DNA from 3 places in the Pseudoalteromonas sp. GCY genome. Region 1 is predicted to be linked to each of the others. Evidence: predicted binding sites of a transcription regulator. Region 1 holds the regulator's gene; each other region holds the start of a gene.
The links. Region 1 encodes FliA, which starts transcription of late flagellar genes. Its sites were predicted from a motif close to CTAAAGNTNNNNNNNNNNNNGCCGATA; they were not measured.

Region 1 (10,317 bases):
CACTCGCCGACTCCTGAGGCTCTGTTGCAACGACAACTGGAAGGTCTGTATCCTCAAGTTCGGATTCCGGCTCTTTTACTTGTTCAAGTAGCTTTGCAACCGGTGATAATTCGCATTGTTCAATCTCTGGCTCCTCTTGTAATAGGGCGCCAAGATACTGCTTCATCACCTTTTCATTTGCAAATAAATGCTTACTCATTATTCTCTCTAGCTTAACTGCTTCAAATAGTCCAATAATGCACGATAAGCGAACACGCCTCGTGATTTAGGACAAAATTGTACTGGGACTTGCTGTGCAAGACTCGCATCCCTAAATTTGGTATCTACAGGAACCACACCTGGCCAAACGGCCTCTTTGTATGTTGCTAGCAACGTTTTATACGCCTCTAACGACGCTTTGGTCCGTTTATCATACATAGTTGGAATAATAGTATATTGATACTGTTTTTGCTGTGAAGACTGCATCAGCTCCATCGTGCGCATCATTCTATCTAGCCCCTTCAACGCCAAAAATTCAGTTTGGACAGGTACTAAAATTCGCTCACTCGCTGCTAATGCGTTAACCATCAGTACCCCAAGCACTGGTGGGCAGTCTAAAATAGCATAGTCATATTGATCCGCTATTTTTTCGAGCGATTTCTTTAAGATAAGCCCCATGCCCGTTTTATTACCCATACTACGATCAAGCGTAGCAATGGCCATAGTGGCAGGCAAAATATCAAGATTCTCTATGGTTGATGGGCAAAGAGACTGTAAAATTTCTTCACTCGTCATGCTGCTGCCGCGTGCAAAAATATCATACACACTGACTTCTAACTCTTCAGAATCAATACCAAAGTAATATGTCAGTGAAGCATGTGGATCAGTATCAATAAGCAAAACTCGGTGACCCTGCTCAGCAAGAATGCCTCCTAAGCTCACCGTCGTCGTGGTTTTACCCACGCCACCTTTTTGATTTGCTACTGTCCAAATTTTCACTCTATATTCCTTCGCTTATCACTATTGATTTCGTTCAATAGATACTATACCAACTCAGTGTTATTCATTCTTTTTAGACGTTTGATATTTACAAGCTTCAAGCAAAGCAACCAAGTAATGACTTGGTCTATTGGTTACCCGCTTCTTTATTAATTCTCGCAGCAAAGTCTTGTAGGGCGATACTATCCGACGAAAGTCCAGCGCCAGCGACAGCTTGAGGCATACCATAAACAACACAAGTCGCTTCATCTTGCGCCCAAATAGTGGCCCCCACCTGTTTTAGCATACGAGCACCATCTCGGCCATCTGCGCCCATTCCCGTTAGGACAATCGCTAACGTGTCGCCACCATAAGCTTTTGCAACACTTGCAAATGTCACATCAACGCTGGGTTTATAGGTGATCCTTGGACTATCATCTTCAAACACTTTTAGTGTCTTACTGCCACCGCGATTTTCAACCAGCATTTGCTTACCGCCAGGTGCTAAATAGGCCACACCAGGCATTAATCTATCACCTTGCTCAGCTTCTTTAACCTTAATTTGGCATAAACTATTTAATCTTGCTGCAAACGCAGGTGTAAATGCGGCTGGCATGTGCTGGATAAGTAAAATTGGATGAGGAAAGTTTGCTGGCAGCTGCGTCAATATTGTTTGTAGTGCAACGGGTCCACCTGTCGATGTACCAATTGCAACCAGTCCATATTTTTTACCCGATGCTCTAGCACCCGCAGCACTGGACGTGCCACCAGATACCGGCCTCTGAAAACTTCTATCCGGTTGAGGGATCGTTGCTCGTCCTGTATCAGCGCGAGTTGCTCTAGACTCGACGCGCTTTGGTGGAGTCGCAATACTAGGGCGAGTAAAACGGCTAACGCGACGGCGACCAATTTCCTTTACCTTATTTTGTAATGATTTAATTGCTTCTTCGCTATTACGAGCGATGTCTTCAAACTTTTTCGGTAAGAAATCTACAGCGCCTGCATCCAGTGCATCTAACGTAGCACTAGCGCCTTCACGAGTTAACGAAGAAAACATTAAGATTGGGGTCGGCGTGGCCTGCATGATCTGCTTCACCGCACTGATCCCATCAAGCACAGGCATTTCCACGTCCATCGTAATTACGTCTGGACGCAATGAAGCGGCCTTTTCAACCGCCTCCTTTCCATTAACTGCAAAATCTATAACTTTGATTTCACTGTCTTTTTCTAAAATCTCACTGACTCGACGACGAAAAAAACTAGAATCGTCTACGACTAACACTTTAACTGCCATTGGCAACGCTCTTTAATTTGCTCTACAGCAGAGCAGCAAATGCTGCTCTAGAATTCGAACTACGCCTAATAAAATTAGGCGTAGTGTTTTAATAAGTTGGGGACATCAAGGATTAGCGCAATACCACCATCAGATGTGATGGTAGCACCGGCCATACCTGGTGTACCTTGTAACAAGGCATCTAGTGGTTTGATTACTACTTCTTCTTGGCCTATCAGAGAATCAACCACAAAACCGACTTGTTTGGTACCAATTTGCGCAATGACAACATGGCCTTCAGCCTTTCTCATGCTCCTGTTCGCACCTTTTACTAACCAATGTTCAAGATAAAACAACGGAATTGCTTTTTCTCTCACTATGATAGTCAACTGACCATCAACCACATTCGTTTTAGTCAAATCTAAATGGAATATCTCGTTCACACCTGCAAGTGGTAACGCAAACGTTTGCTCTCCGACTATCACCATCAATGTAGGCAAAATAGCCAGTGTAAGCGGTACTTTTATCTCTAATACGGTACCAACACCCAGTTCTGATTGGATATTTACCGAGCCATTCAATTGAGTGATCTTCGTTTTAACAACGTCCATCCCAACACCACGACCAGAAATGTCTGAAATTTGTTCTTTTGTCGAGAACCCTGGTGCAAAGATCAAATTATAGGCTTCGGTATCGGACAGTCGGCTTGCTTGATCGGAGTCAATCACGCCTTTATTTATAGCAATTTTCTTAAGCTTCTCAGGATCCATACCGGCGCCATCATCTCGGATGGTGAGAAGAATGTGATCTCCCTCTTGAGATGCTGACAATGTGACCGTACCCATTCTTGGTTTGCCCGACGCTTCGCGTACGTCAGGCATTTCAATGCCGTGATCTACTGAGTTTCTCACTAAGTGGACCAATGGATCTGCAAGCGCTTCAACCAGGTTTTTATCTAAATCCGTCTCTTCGCCTTGTAAAACTAGATTGATTTCTTTTTTCAAGCTGCGGGCAAGGTCTCTCACTACTCGAGGAAAGCGACCAAATACCTTTTTGATTGGCTGCATCCGCGTTTTCATCACGGCGCCCTGCAAATCAGCGGTGACTACATCAAGGTTCGAAATAGCTTTACCCATGCTTTCGCTGTTGGTGTTATTAGCTAAGCTAACCAAACGGTTACGAACCAATACTAATTCGCCAACCATATTCATGATTTCATCAAGGCGTTTAGTATCAACTCGGACCGTAGTCTCAGCCTGTGCCGCAGGTTTCTTCGCAGCGGCTGGCGCAGAAGCTTTTGCAGCCTCTGGCTCTTTTTGCGGTGCTGGAGTCGCAGGTTTAGCTTCAACTTTAGGCGCAGGCTTTGGAGCAGGTTTCGGTGCTGGCGGTGCTTTAACAGGCTCAGGTTGAGCAGACTTAGTATCTGAGACATCTACTGGCGATTCATCTACCGCTTTAGGTGCACTGCCTTTACCATGAAGCTCGTCCAGCAAAGCTTCAAACTCATCGTCGGTAATTTCTTCGTCACCAGTAGACCCACTTGGGGCTACTGGTGAGGTTGATTTAGCCTTAGGTTCACTCGCTTCTGGGGCAACAGCATCTTCTGCATTTGGTGCTCCACCGAATTTACCAACACCATGGAGTTCATCTAAGAGGTTATCGAACTCGTCATCGGTGATATCACCATCATCTGCGGTTGATACAGCTTCAGGTTTAGTCGCCGGAGCAGCAGCAGGACCATTACCTGAACCGTGTAGTTCATCTAATAGATTTTCAAATTCTTCTTCTGTTATCTCATCAATGCTGGAGCCGCTATCATCGCCTGAATCAACATCCGCGTCGAATAAAATATCATCCGCACTTAAATCTGGCACCACAGGTTCTGGCTCAGAAACAGGTTCGTCAATCACTTCACTGACTTCGTCTTCAGATGCTGGCTGGCTAAGTTTGTGGAGTGTTTCAAGCAACACAGGATCGGCCGCTTCTGGTTCCTCACGGTTTTGAATACAAGCGAACATTTCGTTGATCGTATCCAAAGATTGCAAAATAACATCCATCAATTCGGAAGTTACTTTTCGCTGCCCTTGTCGTAGTACATCAAACACATTCTCCGCACCGTGACAGGCATCAACCAGTTCGGTCATACCTAGGAAGCCAGCTCCACCTTTTACGGTATGGAAGCCACGGAAAATCGCATTGAGAAGTTCTTTATCTTCAGGGTTATTTTCTAGTTCAACAAGCTGTTCAGATAACAGTTCTAATATTTCACCTGCTTCAACAAGAAAGTCCTGCAAGATATCTTCATCGACTTCAAAGCTCATACACACTCTCCAACTAGAAGCCTAAACTAGATAGCAAGTCATCGACTTCGTCTTGACCAGAAACCACGTCATCTCGCGATTCAGCGTCAATAATTGGACCTTCAGGTCCAGACAATTCATCACTGATAGTCTCGGTTGTTTTTATTTCGTTTTCATTCGCTTTCACAGCAGTTGAAGGCGCTTCATCTGAAGTACCAAAAACAGTCAGGAGGTGAATGAGACTATCTTCTACTTCTCTCACAAGCTCAATGACGCGCCGAATAACCTGCCCAGTCAAATCCTGATAGTCCTGAGCCATCAGCACATTAGTCATTAAACCTTGTAATTCGTCTGTACGTGTCTTTGAAGTCTGCATAAAGCTGTCGAGATCATGACACAGAGATTTAAACTCACCGAGTTGAATGTCTCTGCTCATCAATCGATCCCAAGTGGGCTTTATTTGCGCTAACTCATCCGCTAGATTCTGCGCAAGAGGTAAGCTTTCTTCGACCGCGTCCATCGTTTTGTTAGCAGCGCTTTCTGTCATTTCCATAACATAATTAAGGCGCTGCTTGGCGTCAGGAATAGCCTCTGTCGTGAGATCTGCGAGGCGAGTATCCAGCTCAAAGTTCTTCAAGGACTCGTGTAATTGGCGAGTCAGCTTTCCGACTTCTGCAAATAACTCCGATTGCTCTTTGTTAGCAGCTTCTAAAATCAGCTGGTCAGCTTTTTCTTGTTCACCTTGCTCTAGAAGCTCAACAAGTTGCTTAGCTTGTTCAAGTGTAATTTGAGGCGCAGCATTTACAGACATAGGCCATATCCCCTTGCTGTTAGCCTAGTCGCTCAAATACTTTTTCAAGCTTAGTTTTGAGCGTACCCGCAGTAAACGGCTTAACAATATATCCGTTCACCCCAGCTTGCGCTGCTGCAACAATTTGTTCTTTTTTCGCTTCTGCGGTAACCATCAACACTGGAATGTGCTTAAGCTTTTCATCTGCGCGTATTGCACGAAGCAAATCAATACCTTGCATGCCCGGCATATTCCAATCAGTTACTACAAAGTCAAACTCCTGATTTTGTAGCATCGGAAGTGCTGTACTACCATCATCAGCTTCTTGAACATTGGTAAAGCCTAAATCTCTTAATAGGTTTTTGATTATTCTTCTCATAGTAGAGAAATCATCAACCACGAGAATCTTCATGTTCTTATCCAAAACTTCCTCCAGTGAGGTTCGAACCCAACTATTTTATGTACTCTAATTTATCCAGTCATTGATTTTAGCTTTAAGCTTTATCATTGCCTGACCGTGAATTTGGCTTACTCGAGATTCACTGACATCAAGGATGGCACCAATCTCTTTTAAATTCATTTCGTCGTTATAGTAAAGTGATAAAACCAGAGCATCCCTTTCGGGTAACGCTTTGATAGCATTTACTAAAGACTCGTTAAAACGTTCATTTTTAACGTTATTAAACGGTTTGTCTAGCGCAAAATCGCTGTTTGCTGGGGTTATCACGTCTTCATCAACCCCAAGATCCTCAATCCCGATGACTTTACTTGCATTTACATCATGTAAAATATGATGGTACTCATCTAGAGATATATCAAGTTTTTCAGCGATTTCAGTGTCTTTTGGTTCTCGACCAAGGAGAGATTCTAACTCGGAGATAGCTTCTGCAACCATTCTGCTATTTTTGTGAACAGAACGAGGCGCCCAATCACCACGACGGATTTCATCCAGCATTGCGCCTCGAATACGGATCCCCGCAAAGGTCTCGAAACTAGCGCCTTTAGTTGCATCGAAATTTTTAGATGCTTCAATCAATCCAATCATACCTGACTGGATCAGATCGTCGAGTTGCACACTTGCCGGAAGTCGAGCAATCAGGTGGCATGCCACTTTTTTGACAAGTGGAGCATGCCGTTCAACCACCTTATGAATGTGGTCTGAAGTTTGATATCCCGCAGCTCTATTGACCGGAGAAGCCATAATCACCCGTTCACAAGTTGTTCAATGAAAAATTCTAGATGACCGGAAGGTTGATGCGGAATTGGCCATTTAACTGCCTTAGCAGCAAGTCCCTTAATCGCAATCGCCGCAGGGGAACTCGGAAATAAATCCACGATAGCTCTTTGTCTGCGAGAAGATTTACGCATGTTTTCGTCAAACGGTACGGTGGCCACTAATTCCAGTGCTACATCAAGAAAACGGTCTGTAACTTTTGAAAGTTTAGCAAATAATTCTTGCCCTTCACGCATACTGCGGACCATATTGGCAACAATTTTAAAACGATAGACACCATGCTCTCTGCTCAAAACTTTGATTAACGCGTAAGCATCTGTAATGGAAGTCGGTTCATCACACACAACAACCATCACATCTTGTGCAGCTCGAGAGAAGCTCAGAACCATATCTGAGATACCGGCTGCGGTATCAACAATTAATACATCAAATTGCGTGTTAAGCTCGCTAAATGCACGAATAAGTCCTGCATGCTCCGCGGGAGTCAGCTCTACCATACTTTGAGAGCCTGAGGTCGCCGGCACAATTTTAATTCCAGCGGGACCTTCTACGAGAATCTCATCTAGTTCACATTCACCCGACAACACGTGTGACAGATTCTTTTCTACCCTTAGACCTAACATCACATCACAGTTTGCCAAGCCCAAGTCCGCATCTAAAACGAGAACTCGCTGTCCTTGTTGGCCCATAGCGATGGCAGTATTAAGCGAGACGTTGGTTTTACCCACCCCACCTTTTCCACCGGTCACGGCTATTACTTTTACACCCTGGTTGCTATTTTGACTCATTCTACGCAGGCCACTTGCTTGATCTAAAACTGTGTTAATCATACATTCCTACTGACTCTGACGCTACAGGTACACGTCGAGAGTGCTGTGCTTTTATTCTTTTTAAATACAATTGCTCAGCCTTTTTTACTAGCTTTTGAGCATTTGCTACGCGAATGTCTTCTGGCACTCGCTGACCGTTGGTAAGATACCCTATTGGCAAGCGATTTTGAATCGCTATGCTAATTATCTCACCTAAACTTAGACTTTCATCAAGTTTTGTGAAAATACAGCCACTTAAATTTACTTTTTTGAAGTGTCTTACTGTTTCTTGTAACACATTCATCTGTGCTGTCGCACTCAATACCAAATAGCTGCGAATATCTACTCTCGCGCTACGCATAAGTGTATTTAACTGTTCAGTTAAGCGCAAATCTCTTTGACTCATTCCCGCCGTATCTATTAATACTAGACGCTTATTGCGTAAATGATAAAGCACTTCTGCAAGTTCATTTGCATCTTTAACTTGTTTAACCGGACAACCAATGATTCTACCATAGGTAGCTAACTGCTCGTAAGCGCCAATTCTGTAGGTATCAGTAGTTATTAACGCCACTTTATCTGCACCGTATTTTTGTGCGCCTAATGCCGCTAATTTTGCAACCGTTGTGGTTTTACCAACACCAGTTGGACCCACCATCGCAAATACGCCACCTTGACGAAGAATATCATTGTTAGTAGTGTGCATTTGGTTGATCACCATGTTTAACAATGCATTCCAGGCTTCTTTACGAGAAACATCATCAGGGATAAAGCATGCCATTTGCTCAGCAACGTCTTTGTCTATACCCATTCCTTCCAGACGGTCTACAAGACACGCACGGGTTGGATCGCGACGAGCCATTTCTTGTTTCATTAGACCGGATACTTGATGTTCAAGTAATTGACGAATAGCGTTCATTTCTTCACGCATTGCACTCATTTCGTCAGGCTTGGCATTTAACTCAGGTAAATCGTCACCAAAACCGTTGTCTAACTCATCCGACTCGCCCCAATGCTGTGGCTGCTCAAATGCATCATCATCAAAGTCAAAAGATTGGCGACGAGATTGCTGTGGCTTCGCTTGGTATACCGGTGCAGCAGTTTGTGTTTTACGTTGGCTGCTTAACATTTGCTCTGTATCAATCCCCGACTGGGAGAACATAGAAGCAAGTTCTGGTGAGCGTGGGCGCGGTGCCTGACGCTCTAGCAATGCCGCTAAGCTATCGGCAACTTGCGCTTGTTTTGCTGGCTGTGCTTGGCGAGGCTCTGGACGGACAAAGCGGGTCGGAGCCTCGTTTGAGGCAGTCGCACGGGCAGCTGGAGCTTGCTTAACAGGTGCAGCAGCACGGTCATTATCAACTGCTGCGACGATTTCAACACCATCTGCTAACTTTTTGTTAGACATAATGACAGCATCTGCACCAAGCTCTTCTTTTACTTCATTTAAAGCCGTACGCATATCTTTTGCGAAGAAACGTTTAATTTTCATGTTACAGCCCCTTTATCCTCTATTGTCCAACCGAGCTCACTATCTTAATTTGTCTTTCTTCCGGCACTTCTTGATATGACATCACTCTAAGACCTGGAATTGTATGTTTAACAAATCGAGATAGCACACTTCTTAACATACCTGAGGTTAATAAGATGGACGGTTCCCCTAGCATTTCTTGGTTGTGATGTGCTTCTCTCAATGATTCTTGAAGCCTCTCAGCCAAGCCAGGTTCAATACCTGCCCCCTCATCACCTGCGTTCTGAAGTGACTGATGCAACATCTGTTCCAACTCAGGTGCCAATGTTATGACAGGAATTTCTTCTTCGCTTCCAACGGCATCTTGAACAATCAATCTGCGTAATGAAATCCTCACCGCAGCCGTTAACACATCAGGGTCTTGGCTACGTGGACCGTACTCAACTAAGGTTTGTACAATTGAGCGCATATCTCGAATTGCAACGCCCTCATTAAGCAAATTTTGCAGTACTTTTACTACGGTAGTGAGCGGTAAAATATCAGGCACTAAACCTTCTACTAATCTAGGATGACTTTTCGCAAGCATATCTAATAGATTTTGTACTTCTTCATGACCAAGTAATAGTGACGCATTATTCGTCAATAATTGACTGATATGTGTTGCCACCACAGTTGCAGCATCTACTACTGTATAGCCAAGTGAATGCGCTTCATCTTTTTGGTCTGGCTTAATCCATACTGCATCTAAGCCAAATGCCGGATCTTTAGTCTCTATGCCTTTAATCGGCCCAAACACCTGCCCTGGATTAATTGCAAGTTCGTCGCCATGCTTCAACTCACCGGTTCCAGAGCCCACTCCCATTAAAGTAATGTTGTATGCATTTGGGTCTAATTCTAGGTTATCGCGAATATGTACTGGCGGTACTAAAAAGCCCAATTCCTGAGATAGCTTTTTACGCACCCCTTTAATACGACTGAGAAGCTCCCCACCTTGGGCTTGGTCAACTAGAGGAATTAGGCGATAACCTACCTCTAAACCAATCACATCAACAGGTTGTACATCATCCCAACCAAGCTCTTTTTGATCTTGTTGCTGACCACCTTTTGTGGCAGACCCTTTGGCAGCTTGTTCCGCTTTTTCGATCTCCGCCTTTTTCTTTTGCTGACTTGTGTAATAGGCTATATAGCCAAGTAATACACCTAATCCTAAGAATGCAACATGTGGCATGCCAGGAACGAGTCCCATAGTGATCAAAATGCCTGACGCGATAGCCAGCGACTTTTCATTACCCAGTTGGCTTTTAAACTGATCGCCCATGTTGTGCGATTCATTTTGACGCGTTACGACAATTGCAGTGCCAATTGAGAGTAAAAGAGAAGGAATTTGCGCGACCAGACCGTCACCGATTGTCAGCATGGTATATACTTCCATCGCGTGACCAAAGCTTAAATCATGCTGGATCATCCCAACGAAAAGGCCACCTAT
Region 2 (10,317 bases), 1.9 Mb from region 1:
TAGAAGGTGTAATAGTTAATCCATGAATAGTAAAAACCAGCGCGTCGAGTTTATACAGCAAGCAATACATAGCGACGATTTTACGTGTGAGGCTATCACCTCGGATGCCAGTTTCCGGTGCTACTATCGCGTCAAACAACAAACGATGTCGTGGATCTTAATGGAGACACCGGTCGATAAACTCGATAATGCCCCTTTTATTGGTTTAAATACGGTGTTTGCAGAGCAAGGCCTCAATGTGCCACAAATCCTTGCAAATAGTGAAGATCAAGGGCTATTACTGTTACAAGATTTAGGTTCTGAGCATTTGGCCGATAGGTTGGTATTACCTTCTCGGCTAGAGGATTATCGTGCGTTGATAGCGCTTATTCCAGAAATAGCCAAAACACCAAAGAGTGAATGGATGAAGCCCTATGATGCTGATTTCGTTGATATGGAACTTAATATCTTTTACGAGTGGCTTGTAACAAAATGGCTTGGCTTAACACCCACCGAATATCAACAAGTGCAGTGGCATAATGTGAAGTTGAAACTCGTTGATGCGATGACTCGCCAGCCGCAGGTTACGATGCATCGAGATTTTCATAGTCGCAACCTGATATGTCATCAGTCTCAGTGGTATCTCATTGATTATCAGGATGCGGTACAAGGACCTGTCACTTATGATGCGGTTTCGCTGTTGCGAGATTGTTATACTCGCCTTGATGCACATGAGTTTACTGAGCTTCAGCAACATAGCTTTGATTGCTTAAAAGCGGCAAATTTATTAGGCGATATGGATTTTAGCACCTATCAACATTACTTTGACTTAACGGGGATGCAAAGACACCTTAAAGCTGCCGGGATTTTTACTCGCCTATTGCAGCGAGACGGCAAAGGCGGGTACTTAGAAAATATTTTGCCAACGTTACGCTACCTTGTTGAAGTAGCGAATAAGTATAAAGAATTTCAGTGGCTTGCAAGCTGGCTGGAGAATGACATAATGCCTCAAGCTCAGGCCAAATTAAGCACAAAATAGAAGTAACAATGAAAGCGATAATTTTATCTGCTGGTCGTGGTAAACGCATGATGCCACTGACCGCGAACCAACCAAAACCTATGCTTAACGTCGCAGGAAAACCACTACTTGAGCATCATATCGAGCGTTTAAAAGCGGCTGGGATCTGCGATATCGTGATAAATCTTGCATGGCAAGGTCAGGTGATAAAAGACTATTTCGGCAATGGTAGTCACTTCGGTGTCAATATTGAATACAGTGATGAACCTGAAGGTGGATTGGAAACCGCAGGTGGAATCATTCAAGCATTGCCGATGTTATGTGAACAGGATGACAGCTTTATTGTACTCAATGGCGATATTTTTACGGACTATGATGTCAGCAGTCTAGTGCAGTTACAGCTCGGCAGCACAGCAGAGGGCCATTGCGAGGCGCACATTGTGTTGGTAGAAAATCCCGAACATAATCCTGAAGGCGATTTTTGCCTTGCCCATCAGCCGCTCAATCAGCAAAAGTATACCTTGTCCGGCATTGGTAAATATCACCAAAGTTTTTTTACTGAGCTTAGGGCTGGCTTTCTAAAACTAGGGCCGTTGCTGCGCAGTGGGCTTGAGCAGCATAAAGTTTCTACTGAACTGTATTTGGGCGCATGGGACGACATCGGCACGCCAGAGCGACTAAAAATGATCAATGACAAGTTAGGGTATAGCGATGTGGGGTAAATTATTAGGCACAATTTTCGGCTTTTTATTTGGTCGTTGGTTAGGCGCTATTTTAGGTTTTTATCTCGGCCATTTATTTGATAAAAGTTTGCGTCAGGATTTTGATAAAGTCGGTGGCTTTCAAGGTTTCATGAAAGGTGAAGATCTGCATGAGCGCCAAGCCTTGTTCTTTTCCAGCTGTTTTTCTGTTATGGGACATATCGCGAAGTCTAATGGTCGAGTCAGCGAAATCCACATTCAAGCCGCGTCTGCATTTATGAGTGAAATGGGCTTGCAGGGTGAAGAGCGAAAAGAAGCGCAACATGCGTTTACCGCGGGTAAAAGCAGTGACTTTTCGATAAAAGAAGCGGTTACCGATTTTAAAGAAGCTTTTGCTAGACGCTATGACTTGAGGCAGTTGTTTTTAGAAATTCAAATTCAAATGGCATTTTGTGATGGTCATGTGTCTGATGCGGAGAAAGCCTTACTTAAACAGGTGAGCAAGTATTTGGGATTCGCAGAAACCCACTTTTTGTTCCTGCTAAAGCGCTACCAAGCAGAGTTTGAGTTTCGTCGCTCTCAGGCGTCGGGGAGATCGCAACATCAACACCAGCAACATGGCGGCCGTCAACCGGCACCACAAGATAACGGCTTAAACCGTGCTAAAGCGTTGGCTGTACTGGGATTGAATGAAGGGGCGAATGAACGTGAAATCAAAAAAGCATACCGCAAACTGATGTCGCAGCATCACCCTGACAAATTGGTGTCTCAGGGATTACCTAAGCATATGATGGAAGTGGCAAAGCGCAAAAGCCAAGATATTCAGTCTGCCTATGAATATTTAAAAAAGAGCTAACCTGAAAAACTATAAGACGCGTAAAAAACCGAGTAACTCCTTTCTGAGTCTTTGATGTTGGAGCGGATCGGTTTTTTCTCCAAAAAGCTCTCGTTGGCGATAATCAAATTTACTGTTTTTTCTCGCCCAGCGCGCTCTGTCTGGCGTATTGTCGACCACAATAGGATTGTCAAAACTGTAGTAAACATCCAGTAAAGCAGGGCTTATCAGGGAAAGGTTGGATGCCAAGTGTTTTTGCCGCGTTGCATTAGGCAGTTGTGGGCTAACAACAGCAAAGGCATCGATACGTAGATTGGGCAGGGTTGCTAAGTGCTCACCGAATAAGCCTGCGCTATTACCAAATGCAACAACCACCAACTTTTCTGTTTGAGTGATGGACAGCGTGTTATAAAGCACCTCAAAACGACTGATCAGGGCCATTTTATATTCGTCGAGATTAGATTCTGAAATGGGGGCAAGCGTTTGCTGAGCCGGTTTTTCAACATCGGAGAGCGCGATGTCTTGCTCTAGCAGACTCGGTGCGTAAGAAAGGTCCGGCGGAGTAAGGGTATACGTGTCGTAGCCATCATCGCTTAAGCGTTTTGCAAGAAAGCTTATGCCGCTGTTATTGAGGGGCGGAGTTTGCATGTCTGGTAATAAAATCACGATACCTTCACGAGCGGTTGCCATATATTCTTGATGAAATACATAAAAGCTTTCGTTTTCGCTTTCCAGTTTTATCAATTGCGATGGCTCGTAGAAGCGACTAGCGTCTTGCTGATAAAGAGAACCAAGCGGTGCTGCGTCAATGTGTTCTGCTGCAAAAGTCGTCGCGGGTAAAGCGGTAACAAGTAATAAAAGCGTTCTGATGATCATGGTACAAGCGCGTAAAATATCATAATTGGTTATCGACCCGATAAGCGAAAGCTTTAGCTGTCGCTATTTTTTAGCGTTTTAAGTTAAACTGCTCGGCAGTGGAAATGAAAGGAGAAATTTGTGCAGTATAAAGATAGCAAACGAGACTATCTCTTTATGTTTTTAAAAGGGGCTGGAATGGGGGCTGCGGATGTTGTCCCGGGCGTTTCTGGCGGCACCATTGCTTTTATTACTGGCATCTATGCACGTTTTTTAAATGCCATTAAAAGTGTGAACTTACAGGCTTTGAGCACATTGCGCCGTGACGGCCTAAAAGCAACGTGGCAGCACATTGATGGTAGCTTTTTACTAGCAGTATTTTCTGGTTTGCTAATCAGTGCAGCGTCTTTGGCGAAGGTGATCACTTATTTATTGGAAGCACACCAAACACTGGTATGGTCATTTTTCTTTGGTCTTATCGTCGCTTCTTTTATCTATGTTGCAAAACAGGTCTCTCATTGGAACGGCCAAAATATTATCGCCTGCGCAGTCGGTGCTATCGTAGCCTTTGTTATTACTTCCCTTTCACCAGCTGAAGCGCAAGCATCTCATTGGATGTTTTTTATCTCAGGTGCTATCGCCATTTGCGCGATGATCTTACCTGGGATCTCAGGGAGCTTTATCCTACTGTTGCTGGGTATGTATGGCCATGTACTCAGTGCGGTGAACCAGCTTGAATTTGGCTTAGTGAGTTTATTCTTACTAGGTTGTATCGTGGGGTTAATGTCGTTTTCGCGTCTACTCAGCTGGCTATTGGCGCACTATCAGCAAGTAACGTTCTCGCTACTAGCTGGTTTTTTACTTGGCTCGCTTAATTTATTGTGGCCTTGGAAACAAGTGCTTACGACTTACGTGAATTCCAGTGGTATCGAAAAGCCATTGAGTCAGGCCAATATTTTGCCAGCGCAATACAGTACGCTATACGGTCAAGATCCAAATACGCTGGCATGTATTGCGCTTGCCGTCGCAGGCCTTGCACTGATCTTAACCATTGAAAAGATAAGCGAAAAATATTAATAAAATAGACACCTAGAACAATAGACACGCGTTGAGCTTACGTGTCTATTGTTCTAAACCAACCCGTTACAGAAAGTCGCGGCGCCTTTGCAAATGGCGCGATGTAAGTCACAGAATGAATTTTTCTTACATCAAAAACCACCAGTGAATTAAACTTAGGTGCATAACTTTTAGTGGGTGTGCCATCACGTTCAAAAAACTGCAGTAGCCCGCCCCAGTCAGGGTGCCAACTTTTGCTTAGGCTGAGTACATAGGCATACACCCGGCCCTCAGCTTCAACAATGTCATTATGTCGAGTTAAATACTGACCACCAATAAATCGTGTTGCTTGGGCAGAGGTACGGATAATGTTCTGTCCAGAGATAGCGGAAAAGCAGGACTGTACATCGCTACTATTGAGGTTATTGTAGAGCTTTTTCAGCGCGTCAGGGCTTGTGGACGCTATGGAGTGGCGACCATACATAAATCCAACCCCACGTGATGCATAGCTATGTATATCTTCAAGCAAGGCTTGCTGCTCTTGCGGTGTTAAGGCAAGAATATCACTGTCTTTGACTGATTTTGCAGCCCCGTTATGAAAAAGTGCGAGCTGGTAGTCTAGGTTACAGAGGCACTCATGTAGTTGTTGAGCGTTTGTGTCGTCTAGAATATTTTCAATCCGTGCAAAGCCATCGTTGCTCAATTTTTGCTGTAATTCTGTTTGTTGCTGCTGCGAAAGTTGAAGCATAAATACCTACTGCTGATGTATGGCCTGTTTGTACTAGTGTAAACAGGATGCCTTAGACTTCAGTCCAATGCTGATTACTTTTTATCTATGCTAAAGTGAGTTTGGCTGAAATGCCATCCCTCTGCACTCATCGATAGGCAAAAAAATGAAAATCAATGGACTACTGCTATTCTGTTGCGCATGGGTCATATCCGTGATCCCATCACCAGCCTTGGCGGCTCAAGGCACCTTAGATCTTACCAGCTCGACACTCGGCTTGGTTTGTATTGTTGTCTTCGTTTTAGCATACGCACTTGTAATGCTCGAAGAAAAACTCCATATGCGAAAATCAAAGCCAGTGCTTGTAGCGGCAGGCATCATTTGGCTCATGATTGGGGCGTATTACGTCAATCAGGGACAACCCGATGTTACCGAGCACGCATTTCGGCACAATTTGTTAGAATTTGCGGAGTTGATGTTGTTCTTGCTGGTTGCGATGACTTATATCAACGCGCTAGAGGAGCGCCGCCTTTTTGATGCACTACGAGCGTGGATGATCCAAAAGGGTTTTAGCTATAAAAATCTATTTTGGATCACTGGGTTCTTATCCTTTTTTATTTCTCCAATTGCAGACAACCTAACAACGGCGTTGCTAATGTGTGCCGTGGTGATGAAGGTCGCTGAAGGTGACAAAGAGTTTATCAATTTAAGCTGTATCAATATCGTGATAGCAGCTAATGCCGGCGGTGCATTTAGTCCTTTTGGTGACATTACCACTTTGATGGTATGGCAAGCCGGTATGGTGCATTTCAGCGAATTCTTAGCGCTATTTGTTCCCTCACTGGTCAATTACATCATACCAGCACTCGTAATGAGCTATTTTGTGGCGGATAGAAAGCCGAGTGCAGTTTACGAAAGAGTAGAGCTTAAACGCGGCGCTTTAAGAATTTTAACTTTATTCCTACTGACGGTCGCAACCGCTGTGCTCTCACATAGTTTGCTGCATTTACCACCGGTCCTTGGCATGATGATGGGCCTCGGTTACCTACAGTTTTTTGGTTACTTTCTAAGAATGACATTACCGGGGTCATTAGCACGAAAGCGAGCGATGGCGGAAAGAGAAGGAGATCAAGAGCGTCTCGAGAAGCTAGGAAGTGTTGTGCCATTCGATGTCTTTAGCAAAGTTTCACGCGCTGAGTGGGATACCTTATTATTCTTTTACGGTATCGTTATGTGTGTTGGAGGTCTTGGGTTTCTCGGTTATTTAAATTTAATGTCAGAGATATTATATGGTGAATGGTCTGCAACGTATGCCAACGTATTCTTAGGGATTATTTCCGCGGTCATCGATAACATTCCTGTGATGTTTGCGGTGCTGTCGATGCAACCTGAAATGTCACATGGCCATTGGTTGTTGATCACGCTTACGGCTGGGGTAGGAGGGAGTTTGCTTTCTATTGGCTCGGCGGCAGGTGTAGCGCTCATGGGACAAGCTAGAGGCTATTATACTTTTATGGGGCACTTAAAATGGGCACCCGTGATCTTGCTTGGTTATATCGCGAGTATTTTATGTCACCTGTGGCTTAACGAATCTGCTTTTAGCGTGTTTGGCTAGCGCTTACACAAGGTGTAGTGAGAGTGAATAATAAATATGTGCTTCACTCTCACAGTATTTATTGCTCGGCGAGGTAGTGCTGATATCGTTGCACCCATTCCTGTGATACTGGTTTATCCATATTCAGCACTTTCTCGACTTCAGTAATTACAATTGCACCATGTATTTTTCCTACCATAACAGGCGTCGCAACATCATTGTTTGCTTTGATGCTACCATTAATCACTTCCACGGCCGCTATCCCTAATTCCGTGGCGAGCATTCGATCTTCAACAGATGGTGCCCCACCTCGTTGAATATGCCCTAACACGCAAAGTGCGCAATTGATATCGGCATTGCTATTTAACTCTGTTTTAAGCGCTTGAGCGCCGCCAGGCCATAGATTTTCGGCCAGTATAATCAAAAAGCTGCCGTGCTTATGTTGCTGCTCTATGGCATTTTTGAGATGAGCTAAGACCTGAGAGGTATTCTCTGCCATGCAGTTTTCAAATGAAATGATAGCCTCAGCACCTGTCGCAATGCCCACATGGTAAGCTATATGCCCGTTATGACGACCCATCACCTCGGTGATAAAAACTCGTTCAAAGGCATTTGCGGTATCGCGGATTTTATCTATTGCGGAGGTGGCAGTATTGATGGCTGTGGAAAAACCAATGGTGTTGTCACACCCCGAAAGGTCGTTATCTATAGTACCGGGAATACCAATTAGCTGACCTTGCCACTGAGCTGCTAGCGCCTGCATTCCCCTAAACGAGCCGTCACCACCAATCACGATAAGTACGTCAATATGGATCTTTCTCAGGGCGTTTGCGGCTTGAAGTACGCCTGAGGGTTCTAGCATCGCAGGGCAGCGGGCACTTTTTAGAATTGTGCCACCAAGTTGGGTGATATCGGTGACGGAAACCGCACTTAGCTCGGTGTACTCTTGATTAATTAGACCATTGTAACCATGAAAAAAGCCTAAGCACTGAAATCCAGACCTCAGGGCACTTAACGTGATAGCCCTAATCGCTGAGTTCATACCCGGCGCATCGCCGCCACTTGTCAGTACTGCTATCCTTTTCGTCATGTCGCCACTCTATTATCGCTTGGTTATTCTTTTTGTATAATACCAGAGTGATTTGAAGACAAGTTGATCGACATTAAAGATAGAGATTAAATGCGAGGATGAGGATATAGAAAGGTAAAACGGCATTTAGATCTATCTAAATGCCGTTTTAATTAACGTTGCGTGACTTTGCTAGCAAGTTCTTCACGTTGTGCGGTCGGTAGGTTATCTACGACGATTTGATAAGAATCATCGATCATTTTCTTTATTTCGTCTTCTGGAATAGTGCCATCTAAGATGACGGTGTTCCAAAGACGCTTATTCATGTGATAACCAGGCACAACAGACGAATACTTGTCTCTAAGCAATAATGCTTCGTCAGGGTCGCATTTTACATTTAACCACCAAACAGGTTCACCATTTTCATCTACTTGCCCCTCCTTCCCCTCAGTTAGAGTTGCAAACATTTTATGCTGAACTTTGTACACATCTACGTCTTGCGCAAAAGGCTTAGTGATAAAGGTTGCAGGCTTGGCCTGCAAATATTCATGTACGCTTTTCTGATCCATAGCCCGTGTCCTTGAAGTAACAGTTAATACTACATGAGAGTAAGTTTAGCAGCTCTTGTGATAATACTGTAATCGTCTATCAGTAAAAACTATCAGAAAGTCTATACTATGGCGTTATAACGCAGACAATTATTGAATAACTGACCGTTTTATATCGGTTTAACTCACAGTTGACGATTAAAATAAGTACAGTGTGTAAAAGCACTAAAATTTCAGTCGTCTACAATATTAGAAAAGCTAACTTTTAATTTCCAGTTAAGGACTAAGTTGGCTTCACAAATTATGCTAAAAATACACTCATAACCTAGGTGGACTAAGCTAGGAAATCATTGCCAGTTGACCGTAAAAAATTTCCCACTTGTCTCTGTTTCCCAAATTAGGAAAAGTTACGGCATAACATCCCTTGTGCAATGCTATACCTCTAAACAGTCCGCTATTAAATTAAATAATACAAAAATATGCAACAATAATTTCTTCATTGATTAAATATTAAACGTTGTGTAGACTCATCGGCCGCATTAGTAAATAGTATCGAAATGTGATGTTTCTTTCCTAATAAAGAATGTTTTAGTTTTCTTATTGAATTAAAAAAACTGAGGAGTATCAGTGGCTTTTGGAATAATTTCAGTTTTATGTGCGATGGTAATGTATATTCAAACTCTATGGACTGGAATGCCAAGAAAACGCTGGTTAAGTTTGGCCGTAGTAACAGGCCCCGCGGCGTTAATTCTGTTTCGAGTGCACTATCGCAGAGCGTGGATGCGTCGCTGCGCAAATTTAGTTAGTTGGAAAGCGTAAAGTGGTTAGGCCAAGTGAAATAGGGCTATTGCACGAGCTGTAGGTTTGGCTTTTCACTCGGGGTGTGTTGCTTTAAAAATTGTTCAAATTCCCTGCTTGAAAGCGGTTTTGAATAGTAATAGCCCTGAACTGTTTGGCAGTTTAGCTGCTCTAAAATATTGAGTTGTTCTTCATTTTCAACCCCTTCAGCAACAACGTGAAGATCCAAGTTATGCGCGATAGTGACAATAGAGTCCACCATGTTTCTACCGCGCTCGTTACCCATATCATCGATAAATGCCTTATCGACCTTGAGTGTATTCAGCGGAAATTGCTTGAGATAAGCCAGTGACGAATAGCCAGTACCAAAGTCGTCCATGGCTAAGTGTATCCCTCTAGCACTAAGTGAGCGCATTATCGAAATTGCTTCTTTTGGATCGTCCATCACCGTTCCTTCTGTGATTTCTAACTCAAGAAAATAAGAAGGAAGTTGATTTTTTTGCAAGATAATGTCGATACGAGTGGTGAGATCCGGCAAGCTAAACTGTTTTGCTGATAAATTAACCGCAACTCTGCCATTGAACAGTCCTTTATCAATCCAGCGCTTCACATCACGGCATGCTTTGTCTAAAACGACTTCACCAATTTCGATGATCTGTCCGGTTTCTTCTGCGATAGGGATGAATACACCAGGACTTATCACCCCCTTTTTTGGGGTAATGAAACGGACTAGCGCTTCCATGCCAACCAGCTCGCCGGTTTTAATATTCATTTTTGGCTGATAGTAGACAACAAAGTGATCTTCTTTCAGACCATAACGCATCAGGTTTTCAATTTGCAGACGCTTAACCGCTTGCTCGTTCATGGAATCATTAAAGAATAAATAATGGTTACCCTTTTGTTTAGCATGATACATAGCCGTATCTGCATTTTTCAGCAGACTTTCAGGAGACTTACCATCTTCAGGGCACAGTACAATTCCAACAGAAGAGGTGATCACTAACTCGTGATTAGCAATTTTAAAAGGTGTCGCAATCGCCGCTAGAAATTGTTTTGCTGTACGTGTAATAGTGTGAATATCATTGGTGCCTGAAATCACCAGTGCAAATTCGTCACCACCTAGTCGGTAGAAGGTAT
Region 3 (10,317 bases), 1.8 Mb from region 1:
TTGTCCGCGAACTTTTCGAAGAGCAAGGGCAAGTATTTTCAGTTCGTCTACTTAAGGATAAAAACACAGGCAAACGACGTGGTTTTGGTTTTGTTGAGATGTCTAAGCAAGATGCAGAAAAGGCGATTACTCAACTCAATGAGCGTGAATTTCAACAGCGTACATTAAAAGTAAGAGAAGCAAAGCAAAAGCCTGAAGGTGAGATGGATCACTCACCCGCTTAATTAATCTTTATTTAAATTAATAATAGAGATTGCTTCTTTACTACCCATTATTGGTGCCGTTGCATAGAAACGCACTTCCGATGCACTCGGCACCTTTTCTCCTACTATTTGACTTCCCAACAATGACACTGCGCGATTGGCTATTGCTTTGCCTGAATCAACCAGCTCCACATGCTTCTGTAAGCAATTCTTGATATCGTGAGCTATCAAAGGAAAATGTGTACATCCCAACACTAGCCTATCAACAGTGGCTGGAATGTTAAGCCGAGCTATTTCCGCACAAAGTGCCTCTTTATCCAACTCGCTATGCCAATAAAAGTGCTCAGCGATCCTTACAAGCTCCGTTGAATGCAAAGTTTCAACTTTACAACCTGAGGTAAAATCCATGATGAGCTTATGTGTATAAGCATTATTTGACGTTGCCGGTGTTGCCAATAGTGCGATGTGCTTGGTCTTTGAACTAGATGCAGCAGGCTTAACAGCAGGAACCACACCTATAATTGGTATCTGGGTATGTTTTCTGGCTTCTTCTAATGCGTATGTTGAAGCGGTATTACATGCAATAACGATAAGATCAACATTGCCCAAGTATTGCTGTTGCCAACGAATAAGTCCCTTGATACGTGATTTGATTAGCTCTTGAGGCTGAAGACCATAAGGGAGAAAAGCGTTGTCCATAACATAACTAAATGAAACCCCCTGCAAACATGCCTTTAAGTGCGACAGCACACTGGTGCCACCGATCCCCGAATCGAAAACCAAAATATGCGACAAACTTCATACCTCAAATCAATGAAGTATGAAGTTTGCCATGAGTCCTCGCGAAAATAAACTGGCTTAGCTTGTTTGTTTTTACTCAACTTGCTCTTTATTTAGTTCATTCAGTTTACTAAAAAAGCTACTAGCATAATCCAAAAACTCATTTAGTCTCGACTGACCTTCATTCATCCAAGCAAGCAGGTTTGGCAACTCATTATCGGCATTGAGTCCCTTAGCTTGCTCTTGCACATCTGCTAACTGCTTATTCAGTGGCATAAATGCCTTCTCTAACTCTTTCATTGGATTGCCTTGCTGATATTGAGCAATCGCAGCAGACGTTTTACTTTGTCTTAGATCCATCGTGAAATTAGCGATCTGATCAGAGTTTAAACTAAGCGACTTTGCCAAATCGAAAGCTTCATCGTATTCACCACCGAAAAAAGAGTCACTGACATTACGGATATCTTCCATCATATCGTTAATTGCTTGCTGCTCCTCTTCGTTCAGCTCACCATTTACCTTAATTGAGAAACTGACTTCGTGAGAGGACTTTGTGCCATATGCCATGCCATAATCATTACCTTTTTGCGCGACACTCGCAGCGGCCCCCTGAGCATACGCATCGGAGAATGAAATAACGACTTCATCCCCTTCAGCCGTTGTAAATGCATATTCAGCCTGATTAGAGAGGCTCGCAAACTGCGCGGCACTGATTGCTAATGCCTTTGGCGACTTTTCTTCAAACAGCTCTTTTTCAAAATCATCTAAACCTTTAAAAATCCCTTCTCGTGACTTTTCAATACCATCTTCGATGTCGGAATTGAAAGCGCCCATGCCTTTTAACTCTTCGCTGGCTTCATCAATACCCTGAAGCACGCCCTTACGTGCCCCATCGAGCATGGATTTCAATTCGTCATCATTTTTGCCGTCGACTTTGGCTTTCTTCACTGCACCCTGAACAAAATCGAGTACATTTTTGACAATAGATTCAAAATCAAATAGTGGCTTGTCTTTTTTATCTTGTGTCGGCTTCTCAATCCCTAACGCTTCGGCAAGCTTATCATCAAGAATTTTAGCTGCTAGCTTAGATTTATTCCCCGCATAGCTGTCCGAATTAATTTGGATATTTGGTCCTATCCCTTTGCTCTTTCCAGGCTTATGCTGCATCGCTGGATTGAGCAACTGATTTAATTGCCCGATTTTCATGGTATGCCCTCCAATATATTAGTTAGATTATCGGCATATTTGCGCAAAGCTAAAGTATAATGATTAAAAAAACAGCAAACCAGACGTATCAGTGATGCTAGACTGGACAAATTAGCAACGCTCCCTAAAATAGCGCCTCTTAATTCAACATAGATGGTTTTAGCATGGCAGTAATAAAAATTGATGATTCAGCATATGAGCAACAGTTAGCAGATAAAGCTGAGCGTATCACAACACAATTTGCACAGTTTGATGCACCTGCACTTGAAGTGTATGAATCTGCAACTCGCCATTACCGCCAGCGCTGTGAATTTAGAGTATGGCATGAGGGTGAAGATCTGTTTCACATCATGTTTGACCAGCAAACAAAAGAAAAGATCCGTGTTGATAGCTTTGATCCTGGTGCGCCGCTTGTCAATGAAATGATGCAGGTGATGATACATCAGCTGAAAGGCAACGAAATATTGCGTCGTAAACTGTTTCAGATCGACTATCTCACGACGCTGAGCGGTGAAGTACTGATCAGCTTGCTTTATCACAAGCAGTTAGATGAAGCGTGGCAAACTGCCATGCAGACATTAAGAGCCGAGTTGCAACAAACCTATAAAGTTGATTTTATAGGTCGTGCTAGAAAACAAAAGGTTGTGTTTGGCAACGACTATGTAACTGAAAAACTAAGCGTTAACGGTAAAGAATATATTTATCAGCAGGTTGAGAACAGCTTTACGCAACCGAATGCGGAAGTGAATCAGAAAATGCTAGCTTGGGCACAGTCCATTAGTGAACCGCTAAGCAACGACCTACTAGAGCTTTATTGTGGTAACGGTAACTTTTCAATCGCATTGGCTGGTTCATTCAATAAAGTGCTGGCTACTGAGATCTCTAAATCATCAGTAAAGTCTGCACAATTTAATATTGCAGCGAACAAAGTCGATAACTTAGATATTATTCGCATGTCGAGTGAAGAATTTACACAAGCCATGAAAGGGCAGAAGTTTTCTCGATTAGATGGTATTGATTTACGGTCCTATAATTGCCAAACGATTCTTGTCGATCCGCCTCGTGCTGGCATGGATGAATTGACCTGTCGCTTAGTTAGCAACTACGACAACATTATTTATATCTCATGTAATCCAGACACGTTAGAGCGTGATTTAGCCTTGTTATGTGAAACACATAAAATCGCACGTATGGCGATTTTCGATCAGTTCCCTTATACCCATCATATTGAATCTGGCGTTTACTTAGTGAGAAGTGATCTCTAACGATTAACGACTGGCTGCCATCGCTGTGATAAGTGCTGGCAGCTGAGTTTCGCTAAAGACTTGAATACCGGATTGCTGCAATAAAGACGCCGTCAGCCCCTGCCCTACTATTTTTTTACCTGTATGACTACCATCGTAAATCAGATTGCTGCCGCAAGACGGACTAGACTCTTTTAACAACGCAAACTTTATATCGTACTGAAGACAAGCCGCTAGCGCTTTTTTAGCACCGAGTTCAAACGCGGTGGTAAAATCGTCCCCTTGTTTACTCAAAACTTTACCATCTGCTATTTCAGCCGATGGGCGAGGTGTTGGTAAGCCACCAGATACTTCGGGGCATAGCGGTAAGACCCAATTTTTTTGCCGCCAATACTGTAATGTATTGTCTTGAAGGCTTTGTGAAGAGGCGTCATACCTCACTGGATAACCTAATAAGCAGCTAGAAACTAAAATTTTAAACATAAAAAAGCCCCGCAACAATTGCAGGGCTAGTCTAATACAAATTAGATTTTATTTCTTTGCTAAATAATTCACCAAAGCAGCAATTTGCTCAGGCTTAGTCGTGCCAGACTCACGAAGCAATAGCTTGTATTTACCGTTTACCACGAACATTGGTACACCTGTTAGCGCACCTTTATCAGAAAGGGTCTTCTGCATACGCTGCATTTTTGATGCTTTAGTACGAACAGAGAAACTGGCATAAAGTTTATCAAATTTCTCTTCTTCAACACCTTGCGCAATAAAGATATCTTTTACATCAGCAAGTTCATTGATTTTTGCACGCTTGCCATGAATATGATTAAACATGGCTGCAATTATCTTGTCCTTTTGTGGCAGCACTTCAGCAGTTGCAAGTGCTTGTGCCAACACCTGTTGGATCTCAGGCTCTCTTGGACCAACAAAATCTATATGGCTCTTTTTAAACTTAACGCCCTCATCCAGCTTTGGTTTAACGTCAACGATTAAATTTTCCATTGCGTTACAGGCTGGACAATAAAATGAAAAATACTCCATTACCTCAGGCTTTTTCGTGCCACGCTCGGCAATAACTTCATAATGAACACCTTCTTCAAATGGCGCAGCCTGAGCAAGAAGAGGAAGCATTAGTGCAACCGCTAAGCCTTTTAATACTTTCAACATACTAACTTTCTCCAGTCCTTATTTTTTTAATAGATATGCGATCAATTCATCAAGCTGCTCTTGACTCTTGATACCTTTCATTTCGATTCTGTATTTGTCGTTTACGATAAAAGTTGGAACGCCTGTAAGCGCACCCGCTTCAGAAAATTTTTCTTGTGCTTTAAGCATGTTATTTTCAGCACTCACGACTGGCATACTCGTAACAGCCTGATCAAACTTTTCAGCAGAAATCCCATTTAACTCCATTAGCGTTTTCAAATCTTTAATGTCTAACAGTTTGTTTCTTTCAACATGAATAGCATTAAAAATCTTCTCAGCAATCACATCCGCTTTGCCTGCTTGATCAGCAATAATATAGGCATAGCTTAGGTTGCTCTGCGTTTCTGTAGGAACACCTCGCAGGAAGTTCACATGGCTTTTTTCAAAGTACGCCCCCTCAGGTAAGTTCTTTTCAATCGCTTTTGCAATTGGCTCAAAGCGGAAACAATGAGGGCAGTAGAAGGAAAAAAACTCGGTAACTTTCTCTGATTTACTCTGTTCGGTTGTTAAGGTTGTGTAGTGCTCACCTTCGGTAAAGTCTGAAGCCATTGCAGCAATAGGCAAAAGTAATGCAATAAGTGCGATTTTTAATTTTTTTAGCATGTTACTCTCTCTAATTTTAAGGAAATAGGCTCAAACTTGGTTCATCTAATGCGGCAAATTGCTCTTTTAACGCTAGGATCTGTTGTTCCCAGTATTTGTCTGTCGCAAACCAAGAAAAGTTCCGTTCGAATGCAGGATCCTGCCAGCGCTGTGCCAACCAAGCCATATAATTCACCATTCTCATGGCACGTAGCGGCTCAATTAACGCAAGCTCTTTTGAATCAAACGGCATAAATTCTTCGTAACCCATAAGCAGGGTGTCTAACTGTACCAATTGCTCGTTGCGGTCGCCATTTAACATCATCCACAAGTCTTGTATTGCAGGGCCTTGCTGACAATCATCAAGATCCACCAACATCAATTGATCTCTAGACCACAATAAATTTCCAGCATGACAATCCCCATGAAGCCGAAGTGTTTTGGCAACTTGATACTTTGAGGTTGCTTTGTTAATAACTTGCTCAAGAATAGTAACAAATGGAGTATGTAGATGACTAGGCACTAACTGGCTTTTTAGTAGTGTTTGTTGCGCATCAACCAAAAACCGCTGAGTATTGAGCTGTGGTCTATGTTCAAATGCTCGCTCAGCCGACAGACAATGCAAGCGTCCTAGGTAGCGACCTAAAATTTCCAAGTGGTCTAGATTATCGAGCTCGAACTGGCGTCCGCCAACACTTGGAAACAACGTGTAGCGATAACCTTCATAAAAATGCAGACTACGCCCAGCAATAAGTAAAGGTGCCACAACAGGCACTTCAGCTTCTTTCGCTGCCAGTGCGAATTCATGCTCTTCAAGAATTTGTTCATCCGTCCAACGCGCTGGGCGGTAAAACTTCACCACATAACGCTTGCCGTCCTCAGCACCAAATTGATAAACACGGTTTTCATAGCTGTTTAAGGCCAATAATCCCGTTGTCGGATATATCTCAAGTGCCTCAATCGCATCTAAAATAAGATCCGGTGTCAGCGCGTTAAAACTAAAATCGTTCATAATGTTTATAAAAAAGCGAGGTTTTATACCTCGCTTTACCTTACTCTATTATCTTCCTTTGAAGAAATTGGTCGGCTGCGCCAGCCGCTCTTCAGGATCGTCTTGGTTAATAAGCACAAACTCAAATTCAGTTACTGGCTTTTTCAAATCATATGGGTCAATCACAACAGAGAGTGGCACATCTAATGTCGTGCCTGCAGCTAAGTGCACCTCTTGCTTACCGATCACCTGATAATTACTGAGACCCGTTATAGCAATAGAAAATTTCTGCTCAACTTGCGCTTTGTTTATCACTTTCAAGGTATAGGTATTTTCTACCAATCCCTCAATATTGACACGATAAAGCTGATTTCTATCCCGAATAATATCAAGATCCATCGGCTTACGCATCGCAATGTTCGCAACTAATGCACCAGTGATAACGACCAGAATCAATAAATAACCGATTAATTTACCACGTACTGGTTTGGTCTTTTCGCTAGATGATTCTAAATTGCGCTCTGTAGTGTAAGCAATCAATCCGCGCGGGTAGTTCATCTTATCCATAACACCATCGCAGGCATCAATACACGCACCACAGTTGATACATTCATATTGCAAGCCATTACGAATGTCGATACCGGTAGGACACACCTGAACGCACAGGTTGCAATCGATACAATCTCCTAGCCCAAGCTCTTTTGGATCTTGTTTGCGTCCTCGAGGACCTCGACTTTCACCTCGTTCGCTATCATAGGCGACGGTAAACGTATCTTTATCAAACATGGCTGATTGGAAGCGAGAGTAGGGACAGATGTGTAAACACATAATTTCTCTCATCCAACCAGCATTACCATAAGTACAAATGGTAAACACGATGATGCTAATGACGGAATAGAAGCCTGCTGAAAAAGTAAGTAAATCAGGGATCAATGAGCGGATCGGAGTAAAGTAACCAACAAAAGTGATTGCGGTATATAGTGAAAAGAGTATCCAGCTACCGTGTTTTGCCGTTTTTCGCCAAAACTTGTCAAAATCCATCGGTCTCTGATCTAGTTTTTTCCGTTGATTTGCCGTTCCTTCAAACTTTTCTTCAAACCAAATAAAGATAAACGTCCAAACGGTCTGCGGGCAGGTGTAGCCGCACCATACTCGGCCATAAAAAGTGGTCACCAAGAACAAAGCAAATGCTGCTATCATCAGAATAAAAGCAAAGATAGTCAGATCTTGTGGCCATAGTGTCATGCCAAAAATATTAAACTTCTGCTCAAAAATATCGAACAACACCGCCTGATGACCGTGAAAATTTAACCAAGGTAAAGCCATAAATGCCAACATACCAATAAAGCCGATACGCCTTCTTAGCAGTTGATGTAGGCCAGACACCGCCCGGACATATATGCGATTGCGAGGATTAAAACGATCGGGCGTAGAGCTATTGAGCGATTTCCCTTCAGTGCCACCTATTGGCTTTTGAATTTTTACTTCAGACGGTATATTTTTAACCTTGATTCTTTCGTTCTCCATGGAAGCTCCTTAGTGCTTTGGAACGAGATGCACTTGCTACAGTGACCTTGAAAAATACAGGCTAAACTATTGCAATGTGCCCCATGACATAGTTTAGCGCTTACTATTATACGCTTTGAAACTCTATGATTAATAGTAAGTTGAGCTAAAACCCACCATAAATGATGAGAGACTTGTTGCGACCTGACAGACAAGTTTATTACACTAGGAACAAGATTTTTGTTAGCTAGATCAAATCAGCGTCAGATTATGAAAAAATTCTTAGTATTAGCCATTATAGTCGTTGCTCTGTTTACTGTGGATCATCCATTGATTAAAGAGCCAAGAGATAGATTACTTGGTCAAGGCGTTGAAGTACTCAGCGAGTCCAGCAAAGTACAACGCAGCACGGCTGCAAGAATCGCCAGAGCCAATGTCGTAAAAACAATTACCATGACAGATGACGAAAAGCGCTACATTGACGAAGCCCTTGCAACAGATGAAAAAGTAAGGCTTTTCCACCTCAAGTATTGTAAAGAAAACGACTATAACCTGTATTTCTACGGCCCCGATCTCGTCAAAATCTGTGAAATTGCGGAGCAAGCTATTCATGAAGCAAAGGGGTTATAATGGACTTTAGTCAATTAAATAAAAAGTCGGCAAAATCCTTTAATGATCAAAAAGCGCTCATCAAAAAGCTTAGTCAAGGACGCGTTGTCAATTGCCCAAGCTGCCAGCAACCCATTGCTCTCGGTTTAAGCCAATCGACGTCAAATAGAGCCGTGGCGCAATGCCAACAGCGTTGCACATTTATCGAGTTAGATCTCGCGTAAAGATTATTCAAATAACCCACTATTCACTGCGGCAACTTCGACTAATTCAGCATAAGATGCGGCAAACTCATCAGCCAATTGTGCTTGAGTTAGTTGAAACTCGGTCAGTGACTGTCCTACTTTGTCACAATAAATCGTTAGCTGTTGCTCACCAAGTGCAAAAAGCCCCAGTTGTTCTGTGCTGACTTGCAAAGCTTGTTTAATATCGTCGGCGAGCGGACTGGACATCAATTGCTCATAAAAGGGCGTCGCCGCCATTAAAAATCCTTCGGCCCAATTAATTTTTTGCTCAAGTGGTGTTTCACCATTCCAAGGCAATTGAAATTCAGTTTCATATACCTGCTCAGAAATCTCATGATGTAAAGCCATCAATGCAAATGCAATACTCTCATCCAATTCGGGATCCGCGTTGGTTAAAGCCTTAAGCCACTTTTCAACCTCAATACCGTTTGGGTCTATGCAGGTAGCAAATAAATATCCTTGTAAAAAAGCAATATCAATAGAAAGCTTGCGCGCAGAAAAGTAGTTTTCTAAATTCAGCTGATCAGCTGCAGTAAAAGAGAAGTCGTGCATAGTGTTGCCTTGAACTTAGGCGCCGTATAAGCGCCTACAAAAATGCTTTTATATTAATAACTAACCTGAGATTAGATTAACTAAAGTCTGATATGACAGAAGTATATTATAAATTTACTGGGTAACGACCTTCGCCATCCGGTCTACCCAAAAACTTAACAGCATCGTGTACTTCTTTTGGTAGACTTGCATCTGGCTTGATATTACCAGACACGCGAAACTGGAAATTGGCAGCTAATGTCGCATCAGCCTGTAAGCCCAAACGGTTTTCAGGGTCAACAACCACGGCAATATCTCCTGATTTACAATCGAGCTGACCACTAAGATCGCCGATACTAAACCAACCATTCATGCCTTTAACATCAATATTTGGACTACTTATCTCACCATTTAGCCCTTCACAGTACGGTGCACCACTTTGGTACTCCTTCACATTGACGATAACGCGCCCTTTGGCATCAACCGGCAATGGCAGAGTTACTTGATCCATAGCCTGCTCAACACTGAAACGAAGTGAGGCATTATTTACCGTCACTGATTTACTTACTAAATTCGATGAGAAATTGGCTTTCCCTGAGATCTCATTTTTATCTCTCGCATTACCAAACTGTACATTGCCTGCCAAATCACCAAGTAGTAATGACGACGGTTCAAGCTCCCACTTAACCTGATTCAATTGAATGTTATTGAATCTCACACCGCTCACTTGACCATGCCAAACAGAACCATTTACTGCACCTAGCTGCAAATTAGCTGGCAATTGACCTTTAAAAACTTGCAGCAACACCGCTGCTGGCATAGTAAAAGCACTAAAAATAATAAATGCGAGTAAAAATATAATGAGTAGAGATAGTGTTTTTTTCATAATTATTTCTCTAAAACCAAGCGACTAACACGCACAAAGCCAGGTAAATTCCCTTGTGTAAGGTCTAGGTTATCTACTTTTACTCCATGCTTATTTGTCAGTTCATCTATCCAAGCAACAAGTTTATTAAATTCCACATCATCGATGGTTAAACGCAAGCTTTCGCCACTAGGTTGCATTTTGCTGATATCAATTTGAAAACGGCCACGGGTGTTATTGACTATCTGACTGATATTGCCGCCGCTAATCACCTGTGCAGGACTGCTAGATTTCAGCTTACTCACGCTTTGACCAACCCAATTTACGAGTTCGTGATTACGTTTTAGCTTAGCTT

Region 2: the regulator FliA is predicted to act here: its motif matches at 3,440-3,466, upstream of JJQ94_RS20055 (DUF3530 family protein).
Region 3: the regulator FliA is predicted to act here: its motif matches at 2,218-2,244, upstream of JJQ94_RS22575 (DUF5610 domain-containing protein).

The regions. Positions count from the first base shown of each region.
Region 1 is NZ_CP068023.1:1,407,469-1,417,785, reverse strand. It holds gene JJQ94_RS11420 (chemotaxis protein CheW) at 1-199, opposite strand, end outside; gene JJQ94_RS11415 (ParA family protein) at 208-978, opposite strand; gene JJQ94_RS11410 (protein-glutamate methylesterase/protein-glutamine glutaminase) at 1,106-2,251, opposite strand; gene JJQ94_RS11405 (chemotaxis protein CheA) at 2,326-4,551, opposite strand; gene JJQ94_RS11400 (protein phosphatase CheZ) at 4,565-5,341, opposite strand; gene cheY (chemotaxis response regulator CheY) at 5,361-5,744, opposite strand; gene JJQ94_RS11390 (RNA polymerase sigma factor FliA) at 5,787-6,521, opposite strand; gene JJQ94_RS11385 (MinD/ParA family protein) at 6,524-7,384, opposite strand; gene flhF (flagellar biosynthesis protein FlhF) at 7,377-8,852, opposite strand; gene flhA (flagellar biosynthesis protein FlhA) at 8,872-10,317, opposite strand, start outside.
Region 2 is NZ_CP068023.1:3,273,833-3,284,149, reverse strand. It holds gene JJQ94_RS20070 (aminoglycoside phosphotransferase family protein) at 23-1,018, shown strand; gene murU (N-acetylmuramate alpha-1-phosphate uridylyltransferase MurU) at 1,027-1,719, shown strand; gene djlA (co-chaperone DjlA) at 1,709-2,554, shown strand; gene JJQ94_RS20055 (DUF3530 family protein) at 2,564-3,409, opposite strand; gene JJQ94_RS20050 (DUF368 domain-containing protein) at 3,530-4,465, shown strand; gene JJQ94_RS20045 (2OG-Fe(II) oxygenase) at 4,503-5,192, opposite strand; gene nhaD (sodium:proton antiporter NhaD) at 5,338-6,786, shown strand; gene JJQ94_RS20035 (6-phosphofructokinase) at 6,845-7,855, opposite strand; gene JJQ94_RS20030 (MmcQ/YjbR family DNA-binding protein) at 8,008-8,403, opposite strand; gene JJQ94_RS20025 (putative bifunctional diguanylate cyclase/phosphodiesterase) at 9,227-10,317, opposite strand, start outside.
Region 3 is NZ_CP068023.1:3,817,616-3,827,932, forward strand. It holds gene JJQ94_RS22565 (RNA recognition motif domain-containing protein) at 1-224, shown strand, start outside; gene murI (glutamate racemase) at 225-998, opposite strand; gene JJQ94_RS22575 (DUF5610 domain-containing protein) at 1,077-2,189, opposite strand; gene trmA (tRNA (uridine(54)-C5)-methyltransferase TrmA) at 2,354-3,454, shown strand; gene JJQ94_RS22585 (DUF523 domain-containing protein) at 3,458-3,916, opposite strand; gene JJQ94_RS22590 (thiol:disulfide interchange protein DsbA/DsbL) at 3,965-4,594, opposite strand; gene JJQ94_RS22595 (thiol:disulfide interchange protein DsbA/DsbL) at 4,613-5,236, opposite strand; gene JJQ94_RS22600 (serine/threonine protein kinase) at 5,253-6,227, opposite strand; gene ccoG (cytochrome c oxidase accessory protein CcoG) at 6,276-7,733, opposite strand; gene JJQ94_RS22610 (hypothetical protein) at 7,983-8,342, shown strand; gene JJQ94_RS22615 (hypothetical protein) at 8,342-8,545, shown strand; gene JJQ94_RS22620 (UPF0149 family protein) at 8,549-9,118, opposite strand; gene JJQ94_RS22625 (type II secretion system protein N) at 9,225-9,983, opposite strand; gene gspM (type II secretion system protein GspM) at 9,986-10,317, opposite strand, start outside.